Regions from separate parts of the Salinicola sp. CR57 genome, predicted to be linked through region 1. Evidence: predicted binding sites of a transcription regulator. Region 1 holds the regulator's gene; the other holds the start of a gene.
What was found. Region 1 encodes FliA, which starts transcription of late flagellar genes. Its sites were predicted from a motif close to CTAAAGTTNNNNNNNNNNCNGCCGATA; they were not measured.
Positions count from the first base shown of each region.

Region 2: the regulator FliA is predicted to act here: its motif matches at 2,883-2,909, upstream of flgK (flagellar hook-associated protein FlgK).

Region 1 covers NZ_PZJL01000006.1:209,208-214,001, forward strand. Annotated here, with positions in the region: gene flhA (flagellar biosynthesis protein FlhA) at 1-1,160, shown strand, start outside; gene DOM56_RS11020 (flagellar protein FlhE) at 1,157-1,582, shown strand; gene DOM56_RS11025 (RNA polymerase sigma factor FliA) at 1,713-2,411, shown strand; gene DOM56_RS11030 (ABC-type transport auxiliary lipoprotein family protein) at 2,552-3,169, opposite strand; gene pqiB (intermembrane transport protein PqiB) at 3,166-4,794, opposite strand, start outside.
Region 2 covers NZ_PZJL01000006.1:469,082-473,875, reverse strand. Annotated here, with positions in the region: gene DOM56_RS12245 (flagellar basal body L-ring protein FlgH) at 1-588, shown strand, start outside; gene DOM56_RS12240 (flagellar basal body P-ring protein FlgI) at 594-1,733, shown strand; gene flgJ (flagellar assembly peptidoglycan hydrolase FlgJ) at 1,733-2,824, shown strand; gene flgK (flagellar hook-associated protein FlgK) at 2,971-4,599, shown strand; gene flgL (flagellar hook-associated protein FlgL) at 4,685-4,794, shown strand, end outside.

The sequences.
Region 1 (4,794 bases):
CTAACGTCGTGTTCCTGCTGTTTGCCGTCGTGCTGGCGGCGCTGGGGTGGTGGATCCTGCGGCGTGAACAGGTCCAGGCGGTCCGCTCGGTGGAGGAGAGAGCGCCACCTGCGGTGCAGGAGACGCCCGAGGCGAGCTGGGATGACGTGCAATTGGTCGACACCCTGGGGCTGGAGGTGGGGCATCGTCTGATCCCGCTGGTGGACCAGCGCCAGAAGGGAGAACTGCTCGGGCGAATCAAGAGCGTGCGCAAGAAGTTCGCCCAGGACGTCGGCTTTCTGCCGTCGGTGGTGCATATCCGTGACAATCTGGAGCTCAACCCCAATGCGTACGTGATCACCCTGAAGGGGGTGGAAGTCGGGCGGGCGGAGGCGTTTCCGGGCAAGTGGCTAGCCATCGATCCGGGTCAGGTTTCCGGTGCCATCGAGGGCAGTCGTACCCAGGATCCGGCATTCGGGCTGACGGCTTACTGGATCGAGACGGCCCAGCGCGAGCGTGCGCAGATTTACGGCTATACCGTCGTCGATGCCAGTACGGTGATCGCGACGCATCTCAATCACCTGCTGCACGAGAATGCCGGCGACATGCTGGGCCGGGCCGAGGTCCAGCAACTGCTGGACAAGGTTGCCGAGCATCAGAAATCGCTGGTGGAAGACGTGGTACCCAAGCTGCTGCCGCTGACGTCGCTCCAGCGCATTCTGCAGAACCTGCTGGCCGAGGATGTCCCGATTCGCGACATGCACACGATTCTCGACGTGCTGGCGGAATACGCCCCGCAGCAGTCGGATGCCAATGAGCTGACCGCCCTGGTGCGGGTCGCGTTGGGTCGAGCGATCACCCAGCAGTGGTTCCCGGGTCGCGAGTCGATGCATGTCATGAGTCTCGAGCCCCGGCTGGAGCAGGTTCTCACCCAGGCGCTCAACAACGGCGGTGCGCTCGAGCCGGGGCTGGCCGATACCCTGATGCAGCAGACGGCCGCCGCGGTCGAGCGCCAGCAGAGCCGGGACGAACCGACCGTGCTGGTGGTACAGCATGGATTGCGCGCGTTGCTGTCACGCTTCCTGCGTCGCCAGATCAAGTCGCTGGTGGTGCTCTCGCAAGCCGAAATTCCGGACGATCGCAATCTGCGGGTCACCACCACCATTGGCGCGCCGCCATGAACCGTCGGCGCACGCTAGCGTCGTGGCGCATCGTGCTGGGCACGATCATCGCATGGCCCATCGCGTTGACCTGGGCTGCCCAGGGAACCTGGGTGGCCCCGTTGCCGGGCCAGACCGTGGTGATGTCGGAGCGTCCGCTGGCGGGCGTCGAGATCCAGCCGCCGCCCTCCCTCGCGGAGGCGAGGATCGATCGCGTTCGCTGGACGTTTCGTACCGATGCGCCTGCGCCGGCGCTGAAGGCCTGGCTATGCCAGCAGACGTTCTGCCTGCCCCTCGCCGGACGTCAGGGGGAAACGCAGCACTTCTCGGGACGTTCCGCCGCCAGCCCGTTCCGGCTGCGGTTCCAGTTGCCGATCGAGGACCACGGCGTCGGCAGGGTGAGAGTCTCGGCTGGCCAATTGATCATCGATTATCGTGGGTAACGCCGACAAACAACCGAAATAGCCGCCGGATAACGGGCAGTTTGCCGTCTTGGCTAGGCGTGCGGGCGGCATAATGATGTCATTGGGTCATGCGTTTCGGTGACCGTGGGTTTTTGGACGAGGCCATTCGATGTATACCGCACAAGGCAAAATCGATCAGCACGCAGTGATTGAGCAGTACTTGCCGATGGTGAGACGCCACGCGCTCTCCCTTCAAGTGCGCCTGCCCGCCAGCGTGGAGCTCGACGATCTCATCCAGGCCGGAATGCTGGGCCTGCTGGATGCCATGGGCCGTTACGACAATGCGCACGGCGCCAGCTTCTCGACCTATGCCAATCAGCGAATTCGCGGCGCGATGATCGATGAACTTCGCAGTCGTGACTGGATGCCGCGGAGCGTGCGGCGCAGTGCCCGAGCCCTGGACCAGGCGGTGAGAAGGCTGGAGCAGCAACTCGGCCGCGCCCCGGAAGAGCGGGAGATAGCTCGCGAGATGGGAATATCCCGCGACGAATACCATCAACTGCTGACGGACGCCAACAACGGCTTCCTGCTGGCGTACGACGAGAGCGATAGCGAGAACGGCGTAACGGCGGTTTCCGAGGGGGGGCCGCCATCGCCGCTGGAGGCGCTGCTCGACGCGGATAACCGGGCCAACGTCATGGCGGCGATCGATGCGCTGCCGGAACGCGAGAAACTGCTGCTGGGGCTCTATTATCAGGAGGAGCTCAACCTGAAGGAGATCGGTGCCGTGCTCGGCGTCAGTGAGTCCCGGGTCTGCCAACTGCACAGCCAGGCGGTTTCCCGGCTGAGAAGTCGGCTCAATCACTGATCGGGTCCCGGTCGGCCGAGAGGCCGGGATAACTCTACGCCGCCGGCTCTGACAGACTCATCGACCCGGGGACGGTCACCGTGACCGCTCCCGGGTCGACGCCACTCAGTGTCCGAACGGGGCCCTCGAACTGGCGCCTGTCAATCCGCGGATGGCGCCGCGCGAACCGCCGCCGCAACCTGCCGCGCCACGTCCTTCCACACCGCACCCAACGCGCGCACCAGCGCCGGATAACCGTCATTCTCCAGCGGCCGCGTCACGTCGAAATGTCGTTGCATCATCAGCCGGTTTCCGTCGTGGAGTTGCCACTCTCCGGAGGCCACGGCGCGACCGTCGTAGCGTCCCTGGAACTGATCGACGCTCAGCGATAGCCGCTGCGCCCCAGCGCCGCCCTGAGCCGAGCTGACGACCGTCACGCCCGGCAGCTCGGCAGACAGCGACTGGCGCAACTGGCGTGTCAACTGGTGGCCCAGCTCTTCGGCCCACAGATTCTGATTGGCGGCATTGAGCTCGATATCGCTGGTCTGCATCACGATACCTTCCTGATCGAGATAGCTGGCCACCTCGACCGGGCTGACGCTGAGTTGCCGATTCCCGGAGATCGATGACGTTGGCGACGGCGGACTCTCGACCTCCGGCAGGGTATAGCGATTGGTTGGTGTCGATTGCGCGGCACAACCCGCCAGGGCCGCGGTCGCGATCATCAGCAGGGTCGTGGCGCCGAACCGGCGCCAGCGGAACATGAGTGAGGCCATCATTGGGGAGCTCTCGGCACAGGGTCGGTTTGGACTTCGCGATCGAAGATCAGCGCATTGGGCTGCTCGCGAAGCGTCTTGGCCACCGGCTGCAGATCGCGCATCAATATTTCCAGCTGCTTGAGGGTGTCATTCAACTGACGGTACCCCGAGGAGCCGGCAGAGAAGCCATTCAGCGTATTCTGCAACTCCTGGAGCGTGTCGTTGAGACTGCCCGGTAGCTGTTGCGTCGCGGGGTCGGAGACGATGGCATTGACCGATTCGGCGATCTGACGCACCTGCTCCAGCGTCTGCTGAGAGGTCTGCATCGTCTGATCCAGGCGGTCGAGAATCGGCTCGACTTGCAGATTGTTGAGCTTGTCCAGCAGGTTCGAGATCTTCTGTTCGATCTGGGCGAAACCACCGGAAACGGTCGGGAACACGGGCTTGCCGTCGAACGTCAGCGCCTTGTAGGGATCGGCGTCCTGGCTGAAGTTGAGGTCGACGAACAGTGCGCCGGTCAGCAGGTTGCCGGCCTTCAGTGTCGCCCGCAAACCATACTCCTTGAACATGGTCTGGAAACGATCCCTGACTTCCTGGTCGTCGATGTCCTCGTTGACGTTTTCGCTGCTCTCCAGCCGCTGGGGCTCGATCCGAATCAGTACCGGGATCGCGAACTGGGTCAGGGTATCGGGCTGCGGGGCAGTGAAGTGCCAGGGGACACTGACGACCGTGCCCACGCGCACGCCACGATACTCCACCGGCGCGCCGCGACTGAGCCCTCGAACGGTGTCGTCGACCAGCAGGACATATTCGATGTACTGGTCATAGGTGCCCTCGCGCGCACTCTCCTCGTTGTTGTAGAGGGTGTAGGTCGTGTCCTGCTTGGCGGGATTGCCGCGGGCGATATCCTCGGGAACGCCGAAGGTCACGCCGCCGCTGATCAACGTCTCGAACGAGTCCAGGTTGACGTTCACCCCCTCCGAATCCAGCTGCACGTCGATGCCGGAAGAGCTCCAGAAACGCGTGGTATCGGTCACCAGGCTGTCGTAGGGAGACTGGATGAAGATGCGGTGGCGCATCTCGCGTTTGTCGGGGTCGAAATCGGTACTCTCCACGCGACCGACGGTATAGCCCTGGTAGGTGACCGGATCGCCGGCGCTGAGCGAATTGCCGACCTGACTCACCAGGTTGATCCTGAGTCCAGGGGCATCCGGCGGTGCGACCGGAGGCTGTTCGAGGACATCGAAGCTGTCCTGGGCTTCATCGCTCTTGCCCGGCGCGAGCTGGATGTAAGCGCCGGACAGCACGGTATTGAGACCGCTGATGCCCTCACGCCCGATGCGTGGCTTGACCACCCAGAAGCGTGTCTCGGCATTGAGCATTCGCTCCGCGTCGTTGGACATGCGCGCCGTGACCACGGTGTGTGACAAGTCGTCGGACAGGCGGACGGCCTCGACATGGCCGACTTCGACATTACGCGTCTTGATCAGGGTCTTGCCGGCCTCTATGCCCTCGGCGTTGTCCATGTTCAGCGTGATCAACGGCCCTCGGCTGGAAATGTTGTCCCACACCATCCAGGCACCGATCAGCGCCGCTAGTAGAGGCACTATCCAGATCGGCGAGAGTCGCGATTGCGACACCCGTTT
Region 2 (4,794 bases), 260 kb from region 1:
GTCGAGAATTCCGCACCAGTGGAAATCCCCTCGACGCCGCCGGCCCAGGCCAACGGCTCCATCTATCAGGCGCGCTTCGGTTTCCAGCCGCTGTTCGAGGATCGGCGTCCGCGCCAGGTCGGCGACATCATCACCATCGTGCTCGACGAGCAGGTCAGCGCCAGCAAGAACTCCGCCGCGAACGCCACTCGCAACGGCTCCACCACCTTTACACCGGGGGTGGTACCCAACCCGATCGACTTCCTCGAGAAGTACGGTACGGATCTGGCGGGCGAGAACGTGTTCAACGGTTCCGGGGGGGCGAACGCCAATAATACCTTCACCGGGACGATCACCGTGACCGTTTACGACCTGCTGGCCAACGGCAACCTCAAGGTGCGGGGTGAGAAACAGATCGCGATAAACCAGGGCACCGAATACATCCGGTTCTCCGGCGTGGTCAATCCCCGGGCGATTACCGGCGCCAATACCGTGCAGTCGACCCAGGTCGCCGATGCTCGCATCGAGTACATCGGTGACGGCTACATCAACGAAGCGCAGAACATGGGTTGGCTGCAGCGCTTCTTCCTCAACGTCTCGCCTTTCTGATGCCTATGATCCGCCTGTTCCGTTCGATCCGGTCGTGCCGCCTGTCGCTGGTACAAACACTGGCGCTGGTGACGATGCTGCTGTTCAGCCTCGGTGCGCAGGCCCAACGCATCCAGGATCTCGCCAACTTCTCGGGCGTACGTGACAACCCGCTGGTCGGCTATGGACTGGTGGTCGGCCTCGACGGCACGGGAGACCAGACCACCCAGGCGCCATTCACCGGCCAGAGCATTACCAACCTGCTGTCGCAACTGGGGGTGACGATCCCGGCTGGCACCAACATGCAGCTGCGCAATGTGGCCGCGGTCATGGTGACCGCGAAGTTGCCACCGTTCTCGCGCCAGGGGCAAGAGATCGACGTCACCGTCTCTTCCGTCGGCAACGCCGACAGCCTGCGGGGCGGCACGCTGTTGATGACGCCGCTCAAGGGCGCGGACGGCCGTGTCTACGCCCTGGCCCAGGGCAACGTCTACGTGGGGGGCGCCGGCGCCCAGGCGGCCGGCAGCAGTGTGTCCGTCAACCACCTGGCGGCGGGTCGAATTCCCGGAGGCGGGCTGGTCGAGCAGGAGGTGCCGATGCGCCTGGGCGACGCCAGCGGCACCCTGGACCTGTTCCTCAAGCAGTCCGATTTCGAGAATGCGCGCCGGATGGTGGCGGCCATCAACCAGGAGTTCGGTGCGCCGGTGGCGGCCGCGCTCGATGGGCGGACGGTGCAGCTCAAGCTGCCGGCCAACAGCAACGATCGCGTCACCTTCCTGGCCCGGGTACAGGGTGTCGACGTCACCACCGAGCGCGGCCCGGCCAAGGTGATCGTCAATGCCCGCACCGGCTCCGTGGTGCTGTCGGATACCGTCACGTTGAATCGCGCGGCGGTCGCCCACGGCAACCTGTCGATCGTCATCGACTCCAACCCCCAGGTCAGCCAGCCCAACGCGCTGGCCGGCGGCGACACGGTGGTGGTGCCGAATGCCGATATCAGCGTGCAGCAGGAAGGCGGTGCACTGCAGGTGGTCCAGACCAGCGCCGACCTGATGGATGTCGTCAACGCACTGAATGCCCTGGGGGCCTCGCCACAGGATCTGATGTCGATCCTGCAGGCGCTGAAGTCCGCAGGCTCGCTCAACGCTGAACTGGATATCATCTGATGGCACTGGGTAACGATCTCTCCGGCCAGTTCGCGCTCGACGTCCAGAGCGTCCAGCGGCTCAAGTACAGCGCGGCGAACTCGCCGCAGGGCAGCCTCAAGGAAGCTTCGCGCCAGTTCGAGGCCGTGTTTCTGCAGATGATGCTCAAGAGCATGCGCGATGCCAGTCCCAAGTCCGGGCTGCTGCAGAGCCATCAGATGGACATGATGCGCTCGATGCAGGATCAGCAGTGGGCCCAGCAGTTGGCGGGAAAGGGGCTGGGCCTGGCCGATCAGCTCGTGCAGCAACTCGAGGGCAGCGGTCTATCCGGGACATCGGCACTACCGGCTGCCAGCGAGAGTGAGGACACCTCGACCTTGATTGCCGGGATCCCCCGTGGCACGCCGCGGCTGCTGCATGGTGGCCTGCGCACCCCCGGATTCGCGCCGGACGTCTCCCGGCATGGTCTGGCGATGTCCGGGCCGTCCGCCAGCGGTACGACCGCCGGCGAGTCGGCTGACGCAGGGACGACAGGGCTGTCGGGCGCCGATTTCGGCGACCGACCGGCCCACGTTCGCGCTTTCCTCGAGCAGTTGGCTGGGCCGGCCCAACGTGCCGAGCAGTCCTCTGGCGTGCCTGCCGAACTGATCCTTGCCCAGGCCGCGCTCGAGACCGGTTGGGGGCAGCGCGAGATCCCCACGGCAGGAGGGGGGAACAGTCACAACCTGTTCGGTATCAAGGCCGGCCAGTCCTGGCAGGGCACCACCACGGAAATCACCACCACCGAATACGTGAATGACCGGCCGATCAAGATGGCCGACCGGTTCCGCGTCTATGACTCGTATACGGAGGCGTTCGCCGACTACGCCAGGTTGATCGGGGACAATCCCCGCTACCAAGGGGTGGTGGCGGCTTCGTCGCCCGATGAGGCGGCCCGGGCGTTGCAGCAGGGCGGCTACGCCACGGATCCGCGATATGCCACCAAGCTCCAGGCGATCATGGCGCAGTTGGGCGGATTGGACGCGATTCCTGACCGCGGGCTGCTGGCGTCCGCTACCAGCGATGACGACAACCCCTTCGGTCCGGATACGCTACCTTCCGCGATTTTCTAGGGCCTGTCCGAATGGCGGTGGGCAGTAACAAAACGTTGCGAAATCACCCCGGCCGGGATTCAAGAAATGGCGGATACAGCCGATAGAAATCATAACTTTGCATGGATCCGCGCCGGACTCTGGATGGCGTTTCACGGGATAGCGATATGAGCCTGTTTTCGATTGGTCTCAGTGGGTTGAGCGCGGCACAGAACGCGCTGTCCACCACCAGCAACAACATCAGCAATGTCTATACCGATGGCTATAGTCGGCAGCTGACGCTACTGGGCCAGAATGCCAGTGGCGGCGGCGCCGGATCCGGCGTCAGCGTCGACGGTATCCAACGCCAGTACAACAGCTATATCAGCTCGCAGCTCAACCAGGTCAACAGCCGGCAGTCGGCGCTGGAGACTTACCAGAGTCAGGTCAGTCAGATCAACGATCTGCTGGCGGACAGCGACTCCGGCCTGACGACGCTGATGCAGGGTTTTTTCTCCAGCGTGGAGGATCTGACCGGTTCGCCAGCGGACGCGGCGGCGCGGGAAGGTGTGCTGGGCACGTCTCGCAGCATGACGGCGCAGTTCCGTGCCTATGACGGCTATCTCAGCGACATGCGCGAGGGCATCAACGGTCAGATCGGCGACGTGGTCACCCAGGTCAACAACCTCAGCGACCAGATCGCCGATCTCAACAAGCAGGTGACGCTGGCCCGGGCCCGCAGCGGTGAAGAGCCCAATGCCCTGCTCGATCAGCGCGACAAGCTGGTCAGCGATCTCGGCGATCTGGTCGACGTCAATGTCCAGGTGCAGGACGGGTCCACCTACCAGGTATCGCTCTCCAACGGCATGCCGCTGGTCGCGGGCAACAAGTCGTTCGATCTGGTGGCGATGAAGGGCAATGAAGATCCCTCGTCCATCACGCTCGGTTATGAAGATGGTGGCGGAACGCGCTCTGCGCTCAAGGAGTCCGTCGTCAAGGGAGGCGAGCTGGGCGGGTTGCTCAGTTTCCGCAGCGAGACCCTCGATAGCACGCAGAACCAGCTCGGCCAGTTGGCGGTGACGCTGGCGCGAAGCTTCAACGCCCAGCATGAAGCCGGGGTGGATCTGAACGGGGATGCCGGCGAGGCGTTCTTCGCCATCGGTAGCCCGACCGTCGTCAGCAGCGCGGTCAACAACGGAACCGGTTCGCTGGCCGCCGAGTACGGTGATGTCGGCGAGTTGACGGCGGACGACTACCGGCTCACCTATCAGGCGGACGGCAGCTATTCGGTCGAGAACCTCGGCAGCGGCGAGACCCGGTCGGTATCGCCGGCGGGGGATGGCACGCTATCCGTCGGTGGCGTGACCCTGACACCGAGTGGTACGCCTGCCGAAGGCGACGTCTTCATGCTGCAGCCGACGCGCAACGCCGCGGGCATATTCGAAGTTGCGGTAACCGATACCGACAAGATCGCCGCCGCGGATGCCGACAGCGGTGGTAGCGGCGATAACCGCAACGCCTTGGCACTGCTTGACCTGCAGAATCAGAGGCTGGTGGGCGGCAGCAAGACATTCAGCGGAGGCTACGCCTCGCTGGTCAGCGATGTCGGTAATCGCGCCGCGATCACCCAGGCCAACCTCACCACGCAGACGGGGTTGAGCGACCAGCTCTTCGCCTATCAGCAGGCCGATTCGGGCGTGAACTTGGATGAAGAGTACGCCAGCCTGTTGAAGTACCAGCAATACTACTCGGCAAACGCCAAGATCATCGAGGCGGGTTCGAGCATCCTGGATACGATCCTGGGCCTGCGGGCCTGAACCGGGGATCGCAAAGAGCCGATCTCGCGTCGTTATTGAATAGCCATTGAGTGCGCCGAGTCGAGGCGCCTTCGAGGAGAGAGCCGTGCGTGTCAGCACCGTGATGATGTTCGAGCGCAGTGTCGGCTCGATGAACCGCCAGCAGAGCGCCTTCATGCAGGTGGGCGAACAGATCGCCTCCGGCAAGCGCGTGGT